Regions from separate parts of the Providencia stuartii genome, predicted to be linked through region 1. Evidence: predicted binding sites of a transcription regulator. Region 1 holds the regulator's gene; the other holds the start of a gene.
What was found. The regulator PhoB, encoded in region 1, activates phosphate uptake and scavenging genes when phosphate is short. The targets are predictions, from matches to a motif close to CTGTCATAAAACTGNCNNAT.

Region 1 (10,958 bases):
ACCCTAATGCAGCCGTCCAAACTTGTTCACCTGCTTGTAAACCAACCATAGGCGGAAATATGATATTTCCAGCCCCCACAAAAAGCGCAAAGGTCATAAAACCTAAAGCAAGAATATCTCTGGATGTTAAACGATGAGCCATATTTTATGTTGAATCTATGTAACAATGTTAATAAATATAGAGTCACTAATAAGTAACTCTTTGAATTATAAGTGGCGGTATAGAATTCTAATTAACAAGATGATAAACAATACAATCTGTATGTTTTATCACATCAGGCAAGATTAAAAATCAAAAAACAGAAAAAATCGCCAATAACTGGCTACAAGTAAAACTTTTATAGGGAAAAAAGGCAAGAGCAAAGCGAAAAACAAGAATAAAACTCTAAAGTATTTTTTATAACTAGTGATTACTGTCAGTAAAGTAACAATATGCGCTATATGATTTGAATAAAAAACAACCAATAAACACTCAACTCTCCTTCGAGTTTAATGATATCTAATTCGAGATTGCTAGATAAAAATAGGCATTTCTGTAGTAATTGAGTATGTTTTTAATATAAATCAATGGAATATAGAAACATTGCCTCATATACCGAAAGAACGCCTAATATATAAAGACTGGCTTTCTAGAGTACAAGAACAGTAAAAGCGGCTGTATGCCGCTTCAGACGGCTGACAAACCTATGATGTTTGGCGACAAGTCGAGTAGGTTTTGAAAATAAACGAGGAAATCAATTTATTGATTTTCGGCTGATAACACAAAGCGGGAAAAACTACGTTTTTATCCCACTTTGTCAACAACCTCAAGCGGCTGTATGCCGCTTTTAGTCGGGTAATCATGACCTCTTTATGCTGTTTTATTCGCCTTTTTATCTACGACAATTAACACTGGCGGTAAGGTAAATGAGAATTCACTCCCCTTGCCTAACTGACTGGTTATCACTAACTGGCTGTTATGATGCTGCAAAGCATGCTTAACGATAGCAAGACCTAATCCCGTCCCCCCACCAGTTTGGCGAGACCTCGCTTTATCAACACGATAAAAACGTTCCGTTAAGCGAGGAATATGCTCTGCGGGGATCCCTGCACCATTATCTGTCACACTAAAGCGCGCGCCATTATGTGTTTTTTGCCAACCTACACGAATTGTCGTCCCTTCCGGTGTGTGCATAATGGCATTATAGACAAGGTTCGCTACCGCACTACGTAATTGCTCTTCATTACCATAAACACGTAACTTTTCATCCACTGAAAATACCAATTGCTGTCGGCCTTGGCTTAAACTTATTGCCTCCTGCTCTATCATTTTTAAAATGACCGGAATATTCACTTGTTCATCTAAATTGATATGAGGCGCGACTTCAATACGAGATAATTGCAGTAATTGTTTCACTAAATTATCCATCCGATGTGCTTGCTCTTGCATCACCATCAAGGCTTTTTTATTTGCCGGAGAAGTATTTTCTTGGTCTTCCAATACTTCAAGATAACCTTGAATGACTGTCAACGGTGTCCGTAGCTCATGACTAACGTTCGCAAAGAAATCTCTACGCGATTTTTCTAAGCGACGCTTTTCAGTGACATCACGAGCCACCATTAGGAGCTGGTCTTCGCTATAAGGCAAGATACGAAATTCGACAATAGCGCCACTGTTTAACTCTATCGTTAACGCTTGCTCATAATTTTGTAACGTGAAATACCGACTAAAGTCAGGATAGCGCAATAAATTAAAAATAGGTTGCCCGCTATCTTCCGGCCAACGAAAACCTAATAGGTGCTGGGCATGCCGATTACACCAAAAAATGTTACCTTCAAGAGTCATCATCACAACCGCATCCGGTAAAGACTCTGCCCCACTGCGAAAGCGTTTAATCAATTGGCCTAATTCACGACGGCGTTTACGGTTTCGTTGTTGAAGTTGGTAGATGCCATAAAATATGGGTTCCCACCCCCCTTTGCCATCAGGTGGAAGCATACTGCGATCAAGCCATAACCAATATGAAAGCTTCATCAGGTTATAGCTATGCCAAATTAAGGCCGCCGCCAATGAAATCACTAAAAGCCATGCTAGATGGCCGATGAAAATAGACAATATTAAGGCTGGTAAGATAAATAAAAACAGCCCCCAAACTAGCTGCTTCCATGATAAGCGTTCAAGCAAACTGGAATCTCCTGTTATTTCTCAGTAGCGCACTGAAAAGCGATAGCCAGTGCCACGAACCGTTTGAACCATTTTATCATGCCCTTCCGTCTCTAATGCTTTTCTGAGACGACGAATATGAACATCAACCGTTCTATCTTCAACATACACATTCGCCCCCCACACATAATTGAGTAACTGTTCACGGCTATATACGCGTTCGGGGTGAGTCATAAAGAAATGCAATAATTTATATTCCGTTGGCCCCATATCAATAGGCACATCGTTACTGCTAACGCGGTGAGACGTTGGGTCGAGTGTTAACCCATTCATTTCAATAATATCTTCAGTCGCCATTGGCGAAATACGGCGTAAAATGGCTTTTACTCGCGCGACTAACTCTTTAGGCGAAAAAGGCTTGATTAGATAGTCATCTGCACCAACTTCCAATCCCTTTACGCGATCTTCTTCTTCTCCCCTTGCTGTTAGCATCATCACAGGAACATCGCGAGTATCACTGTCACGTTTCATGTGCTTAATCACTTGAATACCGGATCCGCCTGGGATCATCCAATCCAATAGAACTAGGTCAGGTAATGGGTCAACCAACTGCGCAATCGCGGAATCATAATCATCAGCTTCAATAGACTGAAAACCATTCTGCTCCAGTACAAAACAAACCATTTCTCGGATGGGCGCTTCATCTTCAACAACTAGAATGCGTCTTGCCATGATTAATCCTGTAAATAAGAAGAGATTATTAAAAGTGAAACCATTATGCGTCACTTTTATGACAGAATTATGAATCCTGTCATCCAATGACACGACTCTTTTCTATATTAGTGGTAAATTGTCATTTTAGTGAAATAAACTTGTCATACATAATGCCGTGAATGGATTTATCTTCATACGGCATCATCATCTACTGGGCAATATGCCTAACATCTCTTCCCACTCAATTCGCTATTTGTTCTGATATTGCCATTAACGACCTCTAATAAGGTATACTCATCATCGCAACTCTATCAAGCAGCAGGAATCAGCCCTTATGCGTATCATTCATACCTCCGACTGGCACCTTGGCCAATATTTTTTCACCAAAAACCGAGCTGTTGAGCATCAACACTTTTTAACTTGGCTGATTGAGCAAGTTAAACAATACCAAGTGAATGCCGTGATCGTTGCCGGAGATATTTTTGACACAGGCTCCCCGCCTAGCTATGCGAGAGAACTTTACAACCAATTCGTTGTGTCACTCCAACAAACTGGCTGCCAGCTAGTCATACTGAGTGGTAATCATGATTCCGTTTCGGTCTTAAACGAAACCAGCTCGTTGCTTGCGTATTTAAATACCCAGGTTGTCACCTCTGGCAGCCATCCACAGGTGATCACCTTAAAAAATGCACAAGGCCAACCTGGGGCACTACTTTGTGCCATTCCTTTTCTACGACCAAGAGATATTCAATTGAGCGTGGCAGGACAAAGCAGCGAAGAAAAACAGCTATCACTACAGACCGCGATTAGCGAGTATTACCAAAATAGCTATCAACTAGCAGTACAACAACGGGCATCACTCGGATTAGATATCCCTATTATTGCCACTGGCCACCTAACGGTTGTCGGCGCCGAAGTGTCCGATTCTGTGCGCGATATCTATATTGGTAGCTTGGATGCATTCCCTTCCGGCGCATTTCCTCCTGCTGATTACATCGCATTAGGGCATATTCACCGCCCACAAACGATTGGGGGACAGCAACATATCCGTTACTCTGGCTCTCCTATTGCTCTAAGTTTTGATGAGGCTCAGCAACAAAAAAGTGTCTGTATGGTGGAGTTTGACGGCCATCAAATCTCACAAATTTGTCAGCTCCCTATTCCTCTATTTCAGCCACTACAAACATTAAAAGGCTCACTTGCTGACATTGAAAAGCAATTAAAGACATTAAAACATACGCCTGACACCCCACCTATTTGGTTAGATATTGAAGTCGCATCGCAAGACTATCTTGCGGATATCCAACAACGTATAGAGGTCTTAGTCAAGGATTTGCCTGTTGAGGTGGTTTTATTACGCCGTGCGCGTAAACAACAAGGTCAGTCTGTGACGATAGCCAATGAAACCTTAAATGAGCTCACTGTAGAAGAGGTTTTTTTACGTCGTTTAGCAGAGGAAGCGTTGGACGATAAAGAGAAGGAACAACGCCTATTATTACTCTTTAGGCAATCCTGCGAAGCACTACGCGCTGAATTAGAGGGAGACGCATGAAAATCTTGAGCTTACGTTTAAAAAATATTAACTCCCTTAAAGGCGAATGGAAAATAGACTTTACCCAAGAACCGTTTGCTAGTCAGGGACTGTTTGCGATTACTGGCCCAACAGGAGCAGGCAAAACAACATTGCTGGATGCTATTTGTTTGGCGCTCTACCATCAAACGCCTCGCTTGAGCACTTTATCTGCCAGCCAAAACGAACTCATGACACGTCATACTGGTGACTGCTTGGCTGAGGTTGAATTTGAAGTAAAAGGTATTGCTTATCGCGCATTTTGGAGTCAACGCCGAGCGGGTAATAAACCTGAAGGTAAGCTGCAATCTCCAAAAGCGGAGTTAGCAACTAGCGATGACGGTAAAATTATTGCTGAGAAAATCAGTGAGGTAAGAGAAAAAATCATTCAGGTGACAGGACTCGATTTTGAACGTTTTACCAAATCGATCTTATTATCACAGGGTGATTTTGCCGCCTTCTTAAATGCTAGCGAAAAAGAACGCGCTGACTTATTAGAAGAGATCACAGGAACCGAGATTTATAGCCAAGTGTCCAGCTATATCTACCGTCAGCATAAGCAAGTTAAACATGATTTAGAGCTGTTAAAAACTCGCGCACAAAGCATTCATTTACTTACCGAGAGTGAACATCAAGCATTCGTCGCCCAGCAAACGCATTTGGCTAGCCAAGAAAGCCAGCTAAATGATACACGCGCCCAATATCAACAGGCCTTATATTGGCAGCAACGTCGGCAACAATTGGCGGCGCGTTTGAGCCAATTACAATATGAAAAACAACAGGCAGAACAAGCCTACAACGATGCACAGCCTAAACTAAAAAAACTGGCAAACAACTTACCAGCAGAGAGTATGCGACCGCTATGGCTAGATTTAGAGCGCCAACAACAATCCCTGAATGAACTCACTGAAAAACAGCGCCAGCTTTTACAGCATATCGAACATCAACACCAACAACTCACCCCGTTGCAAATGCAGCTCACGCAGGCACAAGATAAAGACAAGCAACATCAAGCTTACGTGCAGCAACAAACCTTGTTGATCGATAGTCAAGTTCGCCCTCTGGACAATGAGATCGCTCATTTACATCAGCAGATTAGGGAAGTTTCAGAGCAACAAGCACAAGATCAAGCTGAATATCGTTCAAAACAGGCCTTAATTTCCGATGCCCAACAGCAGGCTAAACTGGCAAATACAGAACAACAACACATTCAGCATTACCTAGAACAAAATGCACAAGATGCCCGCATTCTGCAACAAATTGGATTATGGCGCCAACAAGGCCACTCTATTGATGAGTTAAATCAACGCGTACTGGCATTAAAACAAAAACATCAAGCTTTAACGCAAGAGCAGTTAACCTTGTCCGCCGAGCAACAGCAGCAAGTTGAGCAAAATACGCAAACTCAACAACAGCTCGAACAAGAGACGATGACCTATCAAGCAGTTGAAGTACACTATTTAGCGTGGCAGAACAAACACGACGTTGAGCAGCTTAATCACGCAATAGAACAGCTGCGAACAAGATTGCAACATGCCCAACTATTGCCTTTATTATTATCGCAATGGCAGGAACAACAGAAACAATTAAAGCAAAAACAAAGCCAACAAGATGAAATTACTCAGTCTATCTCTCAAGCTGAACAACAAATTCAACTCACTGAAACACAAATTAATCATCTTCAGCCACATTTAGCAGACTTGACTGCACGGTTACGCTTAGAACAAAAAATCGTCAGTTTGGAAAAGGAACGGCAGCAATTACTCTCGGGCGAGCCTTGTCCTTTGTGCGGGTCGACTGAGCATCCTTCCATTGAACAGTATCAAGCCATTGCGCCGACGCAAACGGAACAGCGATTAGCTGAGCTAACCAAGCAATTGGAAGAGTTAAAGCAAACGCAGATGGCCCAGCATTCACTGAAACAACAAGAAATCCAGCGTCAAGCTGAGAACCAAAGATCACAACAACAATTAATTGCCCAAGAAGGCAACTTACACCAGCAATGGGTAACCGCTTGCCAACAAGCCTTAGCGCCTCAATTAGAGATGACAGATGTTGTTGTTGAACAATTCATTGCTGAGCTTCAGCAACAACTCGCCATACAACAACAATTGTTGCAGGATTTCGCTGTCCTTGAACGCAAATATCAACAACTAAAATATCAATTACATGAAAAACAGTCTTTAAATAAACAACAGCAATCGGCACTTGCCTTGGTTATCGAACGTATTAAGCACTTACATCAACTTATCAATGAAACACAAACCGAGCTGAACATACAGCAGCAACGTCAACATGAGCAAAAGCAGCAATTACACATTGCACTGGCTGACTTTGATCTGCCCATCAACGAAAGTTTTGATAACCGTTTTGCTGTATTAGAACAGCGAGGCCAACGGTATGAACAACAAAGGCAAGCAGCTCAAGAGATAGCAAAGAAAATTGCCGTCAATGCAGCAACCTTACAAGCGCAAATGGCACAGCAGGCTGACTTAAATAAACGACTAGAGAGCACCTGCCAGCAGCTACAACAATTAAAATTAACGCTACAACAAAAGCAAGCTATGCGCCAACAATTATTAGATGGGCAGCCCATTACAACGTTTGTCGCCCAACTTCAGGCACAGCAAGACAAACTGACTCAACATAAGCAACAGCTCACAGAGCAAATCAGCCACTGTGAAAAAGCGATTGCATCGCTCAAAGGTAGCCAAACTGAAATTGAAGGCGCAATCACTAAAAATCAGCCTCTATTAGCCAACGCTCAACAGGCTTTCGATACTGTGCTCTCCATGAGTCCATTCGCGACACAACAAGAATTCTTAGGCGCCTTATTATCTTCTGATGAAAAACTTCAACTTGAACAGTTACAACAGAAGCTAGAGCAGTCACGACTACAGGCGCAAACACGCTATACAGAAGGTGAACTAACGTTATCAGAACATTTAAATCAGAAACCTGAAACATTTACCGAGGCCAGCCCAGAAAAATGGCAACAAGAGATAGCCAAACTTGATGAAGAGATCAAAAACCTCAATAAACAACAAGGGCAAATTTTCAGTCAGCTTGAGGCTGATAGACAACAACGTCATCAACAACGAGGTTTGCTGCAAGAAATTGCAGACAGCCAATCTCGCTACGATGATTGGGGCTATCTAACCGAACTTATTGGTTCCGCTGACGGTGATAAGTTCCGTCGTTACGCTCAAGGGCTCACCTTCGACTGTCTCATTTCACTGGCTAATTTACGACTCGATAAACTGCATGGCCGCTATTTGCTAAAGCGCAATCATAATGCTGATCTTGAGTTACAAGTCATTGATGGTTGGCAAGCTGATACTGTGAGAGATATTAAAACGCTTTCAGGTGGGGAAAGCTTCCTTGTCAGCCTAGCGCTCGCACTCGCGCTCTCTGATATGGTGAGTAGCAAAACACAACTCGAATCGCTATTTCTGGATGAAGGCTTTGGTACTCTCGATCCAGAAACGTTGGATATTGCGTTAGATGCATTAGAAAGTCTCAATGCCTCTGGAAAAACGATTGGGGTGATCAGCCATGTCGAAGCGATGAAAGAGCGGATCCCAGTTCAAATCACCGTGAAGAAAACCAATGGGTTTGGCTTTAGTGAATTACCGAGTCAATTTAGAGTTAACTGATCGCACAGCTGTAGTGCGCAACATCACTATCTCAGCAGAGGCCAATAGCCTCTGCTGCCGTTACGTTTAAATCGCCTCTAATGCCTGTGATAATGCTTCTTTTAAGTCATTCACATTTTCAATACCGACAGATAAGCGTACTAAATTACTCTCAATACCAATGGAGCGACGAACAGATTCCGCAATACCTGAATGTGTCGTTGAAGCAGGATGGCATGCTAACGACTCCGTGCCACCTAAACTCACCGCTAATTTAAATAACGCAAGGTGGTTCAGAAAGTTAAACGCATCTTCCTCATTATCCCCAACATTGATAGAAAACGTTGAACCGGCTCCCGAACATTGCGCCGAGTAAACTTGATACTCCGCACTTTCCTCGGCCAGAAACGCAGGGTAATGCACCTTTTTTACTTTTGGATGCTGGTGTAAAAAAGTAGCAAGTTGCTGAGCATTGTCATTGGCTTTTTCCATTCTTAATTGCAACGTTTCTAATGAACGTCCTATCATCCAACTTGAATGAGGGTCAAGTTGAGTGCCAATTGCATTGCGTTGTGCTCGCACTTTATCAAGTAATTCACGGCGTCCAACGACGCCCCCCGCAACCAAATCCGAATGCCCGCCGACATATTTAGTGAGTGAATACACACTTAAATCGGCACCCAGCGCTAAAGGCTTCTGAAATATAGGTCCCAATAACGTGTTATCACAGATCAGTAGCGGTTTTTCACTTTGTCGTGTTTGAGCAATTTCTTGCGCTATCTCACTAAGTAAGTGAATACCAACTAACGTATTTAATGGATTAGACGGCGTTTCGATATAAATCGCCGCAATCCTTTTTTCAGGATCGATACCGTTAATCACCTCTCGAATAGACTCCGCATCGCACCCATTTTGGAATGCCACTGGCGTTATCCCAAATCGAGCTAGCGTATTCAAAAATAAGGTTTCTGTGCCACCATACAGGGGCTGAGAATGTAATAACACATCGCCTGGTTTGAGAAATGCCAGTAAACACGTTGTAATTGCAGACATGCCTGACGAAAAGAGCGCAGCGCTTTCAGCACCTTCATATAAGGCAAGCCTATCTTCAACAATCTCACTATTAGGATGATTGAAGCGTGAATAGACTAGCCCCTGTTTTTGGTTATCGGGTGTAGGTGTGCGCCCACTAACCATATTGAAAAAGTCTTTTCCTTCCTGAGCTGTTTTAAATACAAAAGTTGAGGTTAGAAAAACAGGAGGTTTAATGGCCCCTTCGGATAGTTCAGGATCATATCCATAACTCATCATCAATGTTTCTGGTGACAGTGTGTGTCCATTTAATTCTTTTTTATAATAGCGACTTGACATCGTTGTACTCCAATAAGATCAATCTACAGCTTTATACTGAGTACATCATAAGATATTGCTATTTTTAACAATTTGCTCGTATTCTTCCGGATAAAACTGACGTGTGACCGATAAATGTGAGCGTAATCGCCCTTTAATTGCATTTTTTCCTAGATTGGTAAACATTGGATTCAAGGGATCACTCTCTGGCCCCAATGCTTGTTGAGCAAGATAATGGGGTAATGGCAATAATGGTACTTCATCGGCAAAAACACTTGGCGTGATGAAATAAGCAATCGAATAACGTGAAACACTATTCTTTTGCCTAACAACTTGATGTACGTTTGCGCGTAAATAACCGTTGGTTGCCAATTCAAACACTTCTCCAATGTTGACAACGAAAGCATTTTCTAACGGAGCAACATCGACCCAACCATTATCTGTTTCGACTTGTAATCCCCCAATATTATCTTGCCATAATAATGTGAGTATTCCCGCATCCTTATGCGCTCCAACTCCTTGCCCACCTTCATTTTGGTCATCCCGTGCCGGATAATGAATCAACTTTAATAAATGTTGAGCAGGCTCGGCAATAATCTGATCAAAACTATTCTCAGGTAATTCCAATGCCACAAGAAACGCTCTGATTAATTTCACAGCAATGTCTCTCATGGCTGATTGCCACGCTAACGCCGCTGTTTTCAATTCAGGTAGTGTTTCAGGCCATTGGTTAGGGCCTTGTAAATTCCACCAAATAGGGTCCTGCTCTGTGAGTGCTAATGCTGGCAGTTCTTCCCCAATATCAATTTGTTCCCGATAATCAGGCTGGTTTCGGGTATTCTCCTGCGTTGAGGCCGTATAACCACGAAAATGCCTTGAGTGGCTCATGTTTATCTTGTCTTTTTCTGTTTTCGGTAAGGCAAAAAACCGTTTCATATTAACAAGCAAATCCTCTCGTTGTTCGACTGGAATAGCGTGACCAACAAGATAAAAAAAGCCTATTTCACGAGCGATAAAACGTAGCTTTTGATAAAAATGTTTTTGTGTTTCCGGATTATCTAACTCACGAAGATCGATAATGGGTAATTGATATGATGACATAATAATTCCTATTAATATTTAATTATCATAATAGTGGTTTTTTCATCCACACTGATATAAATAAATACCATATATAAAAAAGGCTAAAAATAACTTAAAAACATATCGATATAACCTATCTTAATTAATTTCATATAACTAAAAGTTGTTTATTTTTATAAAATGTTATTTCAAAAACACTTATTTATTCTGATTAGATAAAGAAATAAATAACGAATAGGGTAAAAAAATGAAAAAGCTCGCTGTATTGTTGTTAACATTTTCTGTTGCCATCATGAGTGCTTGTTCAGATGAAAATAAAACGACAGAAACTGATAAAACGAATTCACAAGAGAAGCAAAAAATCATTATTGGTAGCCATGGAAGCGATGCTGATATTTGGCGATTTATCGCTCAATCTCAGGCAGCTAAAGATGCGGGATTAGATATCGATGTTAAGATTATA
Region 2 (10,958 bases), 470 kb from region 1:
TTTTGACATTTTCCATAGTACAAAATCCATTGGGTTACGTTTAACATCAGCAACTTCAACACGCGCCCCTGCTTGTAGTTGTTCTAGATCTTGACGAGATAATTGCCCATAATCTTTATCTGTTTTCACCTCAAACATCACATCACCGTTTTCTGCCACATATGCATGGCCACGTTTGATCAGTAAGTCAGTGAGCTCGATAATTTCTTTAATATGCTGTGTTGCGCGAGGTTCACTATCAGGTCTTAGGATATTGAGAGCATCAAAATCCTTGTGCATTTCAGCCAGCATGCGAGTCGTTAACGCATCAACTGTTTCATTATTTTCAGCAGCACGTTTGATAATTTTATCGTCAATATCCGTCACGTTACGTACATAAGTGAGGTCATAACCCAGATAGCGTAAATAACGGCTAATGGCATCAAAAGCCACAAATGTACGACCATGACCAATATGACACAAATCGTAAATGGTGATACCACACACGTACATCCCTATTTTCCCTGGGTGAATGGGTTTAAACTCTTCTTTTTGGCGACTCAGTGTATTAAAAATCTGTAGCATCTGGACTATTCCGTTAAATGTGTACGTGTTTATCACCCATATACTCGACTCACTCCCAGTTACCGCGCGACGGATAGCATTCGCTCATCCTATGCTAGTATTTCGGAAGCTGCTCGCGATAGACCTATCGTGAATTCGCATCTCAAACTCTTTGGAGTATCGCTGGTTCAAGCTATTAAGGGATATTTCAATAAATATAAGGTATCTACCTACAAAATAGAATGATATTGAACCCTGAACACTATCAGAATGCAAGAAATACACATGATCTTTGTCATACTATCGCTATCGTTCAACGCATTGATAACCTAGACAGTGACTTCAAGTCGGGTTTTATCTGTGATATAAACTTCCTGACAACCACGCCTTCAACAGAAGGCGCAATAAATACAATTATTCAGGATAGCTATTATGGTGACTTTTCATACCAATCACGGTGACATTGTTATTAACACTTTTGACGATAAAGCTCCAGTAACCGTCGAAAACTTTTTGAATTACTGCCGTGAAGGTTTCTACAATAATACCATTTTCCACCGTGTCATTAATGGTTTCATGATCCAAGGCGGCGGTTTTGAACCTGGCATGAAACAAAAAGCAACAAAAGCACAGATCAAAAACGAAGCTAATAACGGCTTAAAAAATAATCGTGGTACTTTAGCCATGGCTCGTACTAACGATCCACACTCAGCTACAGCACAGTTTTTCATTAACGTTGTTGATAACGACTTCCTTAACTTCCGTTCAGAACACCCTGATGGTTGGGGCTACTGTGTATTTGCAGAAGTTGTTGAAGGTATGGACGTTGTTGACAAAATCAAAGGGGTTTCAACAGGTCGTAGTGGTTTCCACCAAGACGTTCCACGCGAAGATGTTGTGATTGAAAAAGTGACTGTTAGCGAATAATTCGACGCATAATATGTCCACTTATATCATTGCAGACCTGCATTTGAGTGAAGATGAACCGGCGATTACCGCCGGTTTTATGAATTTTATTCACCAACAAGCTATTGATGCCGACAGCCTGTATATCCTCGGCGACTTTTTTAATTATTGGATTGGTGATGACGATAAGACTCAGCTCCATCAACAAGTGGCTGAAGCCTTAAAAAGCCTTACTGACCGTGGTATCCCTTGTTACTTTATTCATGGAAACCGTGACTTCTTACTAGGCAAACGTTATGCCAAGCAATGTGGCATGACGATACTTAACCAAGAAACATTGCTTGAACTTTATGGTCAACGCGTGTTGATTTTGCATGGCGATACACTGTGTACCGATGACCAAGCTTATCAACGTTATCGTCAAAAGGTCCACACACCATGGATCCAACGTGTATTTTTAACTTTACCTCTATTTATCCGCCGACGTATTGCTGAAAAAATGCGTAAAAATAGTCAATATGCTAGCAGTATGAAAGCCGAATCAATTATGGATGTCAATCAGCAGGCCGTTATTGCAGCGTTAGAACACTATCAAGCGGACTGGATGATACATGGTCATACCCATCGCCCCGCTATTCATGAAATTGATGTCGCTGATAAACGTTATTATCGCGGCGTTTTAGGTGCATGGCATCATGAAGGCTCAGCATTTGTGATAAATGAACAAGGTATTGAGCTCATTTTTTTCCCTTTTTAATCTCTGATACGGTAACTCAGTAAATTGCTCAACCCGCATTCGTTTGCTGATATTTTAACCACGCAAACGTTTTCCTTAGCGAGTTACCATGATATGATCGGGGCAATTCATTTTTCCCACCTCACGGTGAAAATTTATTAACCACAGGGATTACACAAAATGACTGCTCAATCTGCGGCAAAAATCGCTATTGTTATGGGTTCTAAAAGTGATTGGACAACCATGCAACACGCTGCCGATGTCTTAACCGAGCTGCAACTGCCTTTCCACGTTGAAATTGTCTCAGCACATCGTACCCCCGACAAACTATTTTCCTTTGCGGAACAAGCAAAAGAAAATGGCTTTGAGGTGATTATTGCAGGAGCCGGCGGAGCCGCTCATTTACCGGGTATGCTTGCAGCAAAAACCTTAGTTCCTGTGTTAGGTGTTCCAGTACAAAGCGCTGCGTTGAGTGGTGTCGATAGTCTCTACTCTATTGTACAAATGCCTAAAGGTATCCCTGTAGGTACACTGGCAATCGGTAAGGCCGGTGCTGCAAATGCGGCACTACTGGCCGCACAAATTCTTGCGAATACTGATAAGGCGCTATTTGCTCGCTTAGCCGCTTGGCGTGAGGCGCAAACGAATGATGTGCTTAACAACCCTGATCCTCGGGAGGCACAATGAAACCCGTCTGTGTCCTTGGTAATGGTCAATTAGGCCGCATGTTGCGTCAAGCAGGTGAACCGCTTGGTATTGCAGTATTTCCTGTTGGGTTAGATGCGGAACCTGAAGCCGTTCCCTATCAACAAAGTGTTATCACCGCAGAAATTGAGCGCTGGCCTGAAACACCACTGACTAAAGAGCTAGCACTTCATAATGCCTTTATTAACCGAGATATTTTTCCTCGTTTAGCAGATAGATTCCCACAAAAAAGCCTCTTTGATTCGCTGGGTTTAGCCACCGCACCTTGGGCTTCTCTTGACGCTAAAGCGCAATGGCCTGAACTCTTTGCAACCCTCGGTGATTTCTTGATCGTCAAACGTAGAACGGGTGGCTATGATGGCCGTGGTCAATGGCGTGTTTCACCCGGCAACGAAGCGAGTCTACCTGATGAAATCTATGGGAACTGTATTGTCGAGCAAGGTATCCCTTTTGATGCAGAAGTATCCGTTATTGGCGCGCGTAATCGTGCGGGGGAGTGTGTATTTTATCCTATCACCCATAACCTACATCAAGAAGGTATCTTACGCACCAGTGTCGCTTTCCCCAACGCGAACCATTCACAGCAGCAACAAGCTCAGGCTATGTTAAGTGCTGTCATGAATGAGCTAGATTATGTTGGTGTTATGGCAATGGAGTGTTTTGTCGTTGGTGATAAATTACTTATCAATGAATTAGCTCCACGTGTGCATAACAGTGGTCACTGGACCCAGAACGGTGCCTCTATCAGCCAATTTGAATTGCATTTACGCGCTATTTTAGATTTACCAATGCCATCGCCGACAGTATTTAATCCTTCTGTTATGGTGAATTTAATTGGCACTGAGCTCAATCAACAATGGTTAAGTTTACCGTTAGTTCATCTGCACTGGTATGAAAAAGACGTTCGTCCTGTTCGTAAAGTTGGTCATTTAAACCTGACTCACAGCTGCCCAACTGAGCTTGCTGACAGCCTAAATTCGCTAGTAGAGCTGTTACCAAATGAGTACAAAAGTGGCATTGACTGGGCGAAAGAAAAATTAAACTGGTACTACAGCCAATAAATAGGGAAAATAGCGCCATACGATGCCCGATATTTTCGGGCATTTTGCATTTATATGGCTGCTTTTTTTTACGAAAAGGCAGAGTTACTGGAGTTGACATGGCCGCGACAGATTCCCCATCCTTATTTAGCCCACTCTATCAGTGGAGTATCCTCATTCTTTTAGGGATGGTTTATTTTTTAGCCACTGCAACCACCTTTACGTCATTGGGTGTTGTCCTCCCCAGTATGATCGAAGAGCTGAAATGGAGCTGGACAGAAGCAGGGTTTGGTTTCACCTTATTAGGGTTAACCTGTGGTCTTGCAAGTTTCCTGCCCTCCTTGCTTATCCGAAAAATCGGCGTTCGCCTGACACTCCTTCTCGGTACGCTGATCTTTATTGCCGGTTTTTATAGTTTATATTCAACAGAAACCATTAACCGCTATTTTCTTGGCACAGCACTCATTGGTGTGGGTTTCACTTTACTGGCGACCGTTCCTGGAACCTATGTGCTTTCTCGCCTATTTGAAAAGCAGTCATTAGCCTTTGGTTTATATTTTACGATTGGTGGATTGGGTGGTGTCGCTGGGCCTTGGATCTATTTTTATGCATCAAATCAGTTAGGTTCGTGGCGTATGCATTGGGTACTCTGCGCTGTTTACCTTGGTATTGTGACATTCATTACCCTGTTAGCATTGCGTGAAGGTAATCGAGAACGAGAACATGCTAAACATGTGATGCAAAAACAGGTTAGCGACGGCAGTAAACCGATTTATCGCACTACAGAGGTATGGACAGTACGTCGTGCTTTGCGCACTTGGCAGTTTTATTTAATAGCAGCAACCTATACTTCATTTTTATGGTGCGGTATTACGGTTAACAGTTTCGCGGTTGCCCATATTGAAGAGCGCGGCTTTGGTATCACTATTGCCGTTTCATTACTCAGTACAATGGCTTTTGTTAACGCATTTTCAAGATTTATTGGTGGTGCCGTTGGAGAATGGTTGGAGCCCAAAAAACTGTTAATTGTTAGCCTGATCATTATGGTATTTGGGGTTATTTCATTAAGTATCGCAACCTCATGGTTATGGTTGATATTATTTGTGCTCTGTGTCGGTATCGGCTATGGCATGACTTTCTTAGCCTCCAGCGTTTTATTATCCAATTATTTTGGTCGTGGCCCCTATTTAGAGTTATTTTCCGTGGTGAATTTAATTTCTACTGTGGCGTGTTTAGCGCCATTTATTGCGGGTGCGATTAAGGATTATACAAGTAGTTTTACACCTGCATTTCTTATTATCGCCGCCCCTGTTGTCGTGATCCTCATGCTAACGTTAATGATGAAACCGCCTGTTTTATCCGCTAAAAAATGATGCCATTTATCACTGTATGTCGTGAGTGATAAAATAAAAAAGCTCGGGCTACACCCCGAGCAAAAAAATCAAAATAGACAAGGAAAATTAAGGATTTAACAACGCAGGTACCTTTAATAAGATAAATTCATTATCATCCGCTTGATTAGGGTCACGGCTCGATGAAAATGGATAGTTATTATCATTACCGACAATAATATGTTCACTATCGACAACATCAACATTTTCAATCGTAAAGAATGGGAAAGTGAATACGCCATTATTCAACGGTTTCTTTGCCATTCCTTGCGGGTCTTTTATATTCATTAAATCGATATAGGCTTGTTTATCAACCGGTTTGCCTTGATTGGTATCCGAAAACTCAATACGATAAACACGCTTAAACTTCGCTAGTTGACTAAAACAATTTTGCGTCTCTGTGGCACTTTCAGGACAGGCTTTATCGGCTGTGCCTTCTCCATTATCACGCTCAATAATCAAACCGTGTGTATCATCAATCATATTGAAATCGCCGATGGCATTTTGATTATCTTCAAAGACATATAACCAACTACGTCCACTCCATTGCTGTTTTTTCACATCAAATTCAAGGATACGAGCGGCACGCTTGCCATCGACATTTTCATAATCTTGTTTCTCTTCATCCCAAATAGCCCCTTCAAGCATGGGGTATAGCTTAGTGCCATCTGGTGATGAGGCCATGCCTTCAAAACCTTTTGAACGGTTGACTTGAAAATGAATTTTATCCGTAGGTTTAGCAGGCGTGGTAACTTGATAGTGATCAGGTGAAATCACTTTTTTGCCATCAACGTGAGTTTCAAATAATGCGAGAACTTTGCCATTGAGGTCCATCTTAATTAAATAAGGACCAAACTCATCCCCTACCCATAATGCGCCATCCGCAAATTGAAAGCTTTCAGGATCAAAATCACTCCCTGTTAGATAACGCTTATCTGTACTTTCATTCATGATATGAAATGGAATGATTTTATCCGGGTCGTGGAAGAAAACAGTATTGAGTGGATTGGCTTGGCCGGTTTTAAAATCAATGTCGTATTGAGTTAAATACAGCATCGAGTCTGGTGAATTAACCTTATTGCCATAACCATTGTCGGTCAGTACCCAATAGGTGCCATCGGCCATACGTTTAATACCGGAATGTCCCTGTCGAGGTTGACCTTTAATCGGTACATGCATCCCAGTTGGACGATCAGCAGACTTCCCTTCAACCTTACCGAGTTCGTCAATACGATTTCCTGTCGTATATTTTCCGCTAACCTGTAAATCTAGTGGTGCATCAGTGGGCGCTGGTACTGTAGAATTGACCGATAAAATAGCGTGTCCTGCTAGTGTTGCAGAGACTTCTTGTTGAGCATACCCTGTGTTGGAAAATGCAATCAATGTTGCAAGTAACGATAATGTACGTAATTTTATGGTGCGGCGAGGCTGCATTATTATGTTCCCATCAAATAGTTAATCATTTATTGACTCGGGAATCATAAGCAGGATAAATGACAATTTAGTGATGGAATTAAGACAGTTATTTGAACGGCTTCTTACTCCTGCACTAGTCAAAAATAAGAAGCCGTATTCATAAAATAAATTAGCTATTTGGCATGCGACGATGTTGATTGCCAGTGCCTAACAAACGAATGCCAAGCCAGCTACCACAAATCGATAGCAGTAGCGCTGCACATAATGGCAATAATAACCACATTGACCACTCTGGCTGCCAAGGAAAATCAAACACTTTGGTTTGTAATAACCATAAAGCAACCTCTGCACCAAATGCCGCCGCAAGTCCCGCCATTAAGCCAAGTAAGGCAAATTCACTCCATAAGGTACGACGCATCAATTTTTTACTTGCCCCTAACGTGCGATAGACCACTAACTCGCGTTCTCTTTGGCTCATTCCGACTTGAATTTGCGCTAATAAAAGTAGTAAACCACAGAAAATCACGAGTACTACCATGACTTCAAGCGCTTGACTTACTTGTTGTAAAATTTGCTGGATTTGTGCGATCAAGGCACCAGTATCTAATACATTGATAGTAGGATAGTTACGGCTCAAATCCGTTAACAATTTGCCATTGCCATCATAGTAAAAACTGCTCATCCATGTCGCGGGGATATCGTTTAAAGTCTCCTCTGAGAAGATAAAGAAAAAGTTCGGTCGCAAACTTTCCCAGTCAACAGTACGAATGCTACTGACTGTTGCACTAAAGACTTGAGCTCCCGCATTAAACGTCAGTTTATCCCCTATTTTGATTCCTAGCTGTTTCACCACAGTTTGTTCAATGGAAACTTCTCCCTCTTTAGGCGGCCACGTTCCTTCATTCACCACATTGGCGTCAGGTAGAGAGGATTGCCATGTGAGGCTTAATTCACGTCGCACCGTATTATTGTTAGGGTCTCTCTCATCAGCCCACTCTATTGCAGAGGTATTATTTATTTCAGACAAACGAGCTAATACTACCGGATAAAACTCTGTCGGCTTCACTTGGTGCTTCGCTAACAGCTCTGTCACCGGTTTTATCTGTGACTCATTCATATTAATTAGAAAATAATTGGGGCTGTCTGCTGGCAGTTGCTGCTGCCATTTATCCAATAAATCCCCCCTCACTAAGATCAATAGTGCCAGTAACATGAATGAGAGCGAAAATGCGCTCATTTGCGTAATTGTTTGTAGCGGTTGACGCAATAAACGGCTAACTGAAAGACGTAAACTCAATTGCTTAAACTTCAATTGCCGCAATAGCCACAAACCAAGCCACCCAATTAATGCCAATAAAACCGCGACGATCACAATACCAATCAAAATTGACCATAAAAGAGGGTTAACTCCGGCAAACAGAAAGAGTCCCCCAACAACGATCAAGCTGACGATTGGCAAATAATAATACAGCGGCCAAACAGGTGAAGGAGCATCTTCCCGTAAAACTCGTGATGGTTGCGTAGCCATCAATTGGCGATAAGGACGGATCCCGACAATTATGGCGATTAAAAATAGCGTACCAATAGCCCAAACCCATGGCCATAAACTCGCTGAAGGAAGTGCTTTAGGTAACATTGCGCCCAGTATTTGCATCAAAATACCTTCGAACGCTAATCCTAACAGCGACCCTAATAGCGCCGCCGCCATTAATATCACTAACCACTGACCAATAACCCATTTTTGTAATGCTGAACACCCAGCCCCCAACGTTTTCAATACCGCAATTAGTTGGTGACGACTACGACAATAATGGGTCATCGAGACAACCACTGCCGCGATTGCTAACAACAAGGTCAACAATACCGACAGCAGTAAAAATTGCTGAGCGCGTTGGAACGTTTTCCCTACTGCCCCGCTATTTTCTTTTAAGGTATACCAACGTTGGTCAGTTCTGAGTTGCTTATCAAACTGAGCCTCAAATGCATCAATAGCGGCACTATCGCCCGCAAACATATCGCGATAAGTTAAGCGGCTCCCTACCTGAACTGCTCCTGTCGATTCTGCATCGTCCAATGCAATTAACACTCTAGGGGCAATTTGAAATGGGTTAAAACCACTATCAGGCTCTTGAATTAATTTACCTGAAATTTTTAACGTGGCATCGCCAATATCAATATCATCGCCAATCTTTAAATTCAGTAACTCCAATAAACGAGGGGTGACTAAAATTTCCCCTTTCGTTGGGCGCAGCCCTGCTGGCTCAGTAATGAGCTCACCATACAATGGATATGCCTGATCCGCCGCTTTCACTAGGACTAGTTGAGGGCGTAACGCTTCATCTACCGTTGAGTATGCCATGGTAGAAAACGACATTTGCTGGCTTAGCGTTAAGCCGTTATCTTTGGCTTGTTGTAACCAAGAGGGATCACTAGGATGAGATGAACGTAGCACCAAATCGCCTGCCAACAGTTCACGGCTTTGATAGCTCATGCTGTTTTCAATACGATCGCTAATGCGTCCTAACGCTAAAACACATGCCACTGCCAATGTTAGCGCAAGCCAGACAATCAAAAGTGATGGCGTTTTCCATTCTCGCCAAAACCAACGCCAAATCATGCCTCTTCCCTCAATACACCATCCACTAATCGTAAACGACGTTGGCAACGAGCTGCCAATTCATTGTCATGGGTCACTAAAATCAACGTCGTGCCATATTCTTTGTTCATTGAGAATAATAAGTCTGCAATTTTATCGCCGGTATGACGATCAAGGTTGCCAGTCGGTTCATCTGCAAACAGAATTTTAGGGCGACCATTAAATGCTCTCGCTAAGGCGACACGCTGTTGTTCACCTCCTGATAATTGAGCTGGCATATGTTTTAATCGATTACCTAACCCCAATTCAGTCAATAAACTCGCGGCTTGTTGATAACTTGCAGACTCGGGCTCTCCGCGCAATAAGGCGGGTAACTGCACATTCTCTAGCGCATTGAGTGAAGGGATCAACATAAACGATTGAAAAACAAATCCAACACTCTGAGCACGGAGAAATGCCCGTTGTTCTTCATCCAGTTGAGTAAGATCTTGGCCTAACAGGCTAACGCTACCGCTGCTGCCATCATCCAGTCCAGCAATGATACCGAGCAGTGTCGATTTACCAGAACCTGACTCGCCAATTAAAGCAATTGTTTGACCGGACTCGACAATTAGCTCAACACCTTGCAATATAGTCAATTCATGTTCACCTTGACCAACACGTTTAATGAGATGATGAACTTCAAGAATATTTTCCGCCGACATTTACTGGTATTTCTCCTGTTATTTGGCGCGAGTGGACCAGCACTCGCCACCACAAAACTATTGATCCTGGGTGACAGCCTAAGTGCAGGCTATCGACTACCGGCAGAGCAAGCTTGGGCATCCTTACTCGCCGAACGTTGGCAGAAATTGTCACCGCCCGTTATTGTTGTTAACGGCAGTATCAGTGGAAACACCTCCGCACAAGGACTGGAGCGTCTTCCTGCCTTACTGGAACAAAATAAACCCGACTGGGTGTTGATCGAGTTAGGTGCAAACGATGGTTTGCAGGGGTTATCTGTTCAACAGATGGAAAACACACTACAACAAATTATCGAACAAATAACGCAATCGGGCGCTAAACCGCTTTTAATGCAAATTCGTATACCGCCAAACTACGGTAAACGCTATACTTCTAGTTTTGAAAAAGTCTATCCAACGCTTGCGCAAAAAAATGCGGTTCCACTGCTGCCTTTTTATATGGAAACCATTATTACCAAGCCTGAATGGATCCAACAGGATGGTATTCATCCAACAGAAGAAGCTCAACCTTCTATTGCTGATTTTATGGAAAAACAATTGCAACCTTATTTATTTTCACCATCAGAATAAAGGTTTAAATAAGTGAGTAATAATAAAGCAATTTTTATCTCAATTTGAGCCTACAGGTAGGTAAAGTTATGCAAAAATCGGTATTTATCACTGGTGCATCTAGCGGTATTGGGTTGTGTGCAGCTCAAACCCTTCGCCAACGCGGCTATCATGTGATTGTCGCTTGCCGTAAAGAAGCCGATATTTTACGTCTCAAAGGATTGGGATTTGATGCTGTAGAGCTCAATCTTGATGATAACCATAGCATAGATCGCGCTGCGGATGAGGTACTCAGCCTCTGTCATGGTCGGCTTTTCGGATTATTCAATAACG

Region 2: P2E05_RS05700 (esterase-like activity of phytase family protein) is a predicted target of PhoB. The motif match lies at 6,813-6,832, and genes of this name have one in related genera.

The regions. Positions count from the first base shown of each region.
Region 1 covers NZ_CP119546.1:850,082-861,039, reverse strand. The annotation lists gene brnQ (branched-chain amino acid transport system II carrier protein) at 1-142, opposite strand, end outside; gene phoR (phosphate regulon sensor histidine kinase PhoR) at 851-2,164, opposite strand; gene phoB (phosphate regulon transcriptional regulator PhoB) at 2,186-2,875, opposite strand; gene sbcD (exonuclease subunit SbcD) at 3,192-4,409, shown strand; gene P2E05_RS03635 (AAA family ATPase) at 4,406-8,083, shown strand; gene P2E05_RS03630 (cystathionine gamma-synthase family protein) at 8,150-9,433, opposite strand; gene P2E05_RS03625 (isopenicillin N synthase family dioxygenase) at 9,479-10,513, opposite strand; gene P2E05_RS03620 (MetQ/NlpA family ABC transporter substrate-binding protein) at 10,743-10,958, shown strand, end outside.
Region 2 covers NZ_CP119546.1:1,325,050-1,336,007, reverse strand. The annotation lists gene cysS (cysteine--tRNA ligase) at 1-564, opposite strand, end outside; gene ppiB (peptidylprolyl isomerase B) at 976-1,470, shown strand; gene P2E05_RS05720 (UDP-2,3-diacylglucosamine diphosphatase) at 1,484-2,206, shown strand; gene purE (5-(carboxyamino)imidazole ribonucleotide mutase) at 2,366-2,872, shown strand; gene purK (5-(carboxyamino)imidazole ribonucleotide synthase) at 2,869-3,951, shown strand; gene P2E05_RS05705 (CynX/NimT family MFS transporter) at 4,050-5,303, shown strand; gene P2E05_RS05700 (esterase-like activity of phytase family protein) at 5,391-6,755, opposite strand; gene ybbP (putative ABC transporter permease subunit YbbP) at 6,907-9,354, opposite strand; gene ybbA (putative ABC transporter ATP-binding protein YbbA) at 9,351-10,037, opposite strand; gene tesA (multifunctional acyl-CoA thioesterase I/protease I/lysophospholipase L1) at 10,008-10,646, shown strand; gene P2E05_RS05680 (SDR family oxidoreductase) at 10,715-10,958, shown strand, end outside.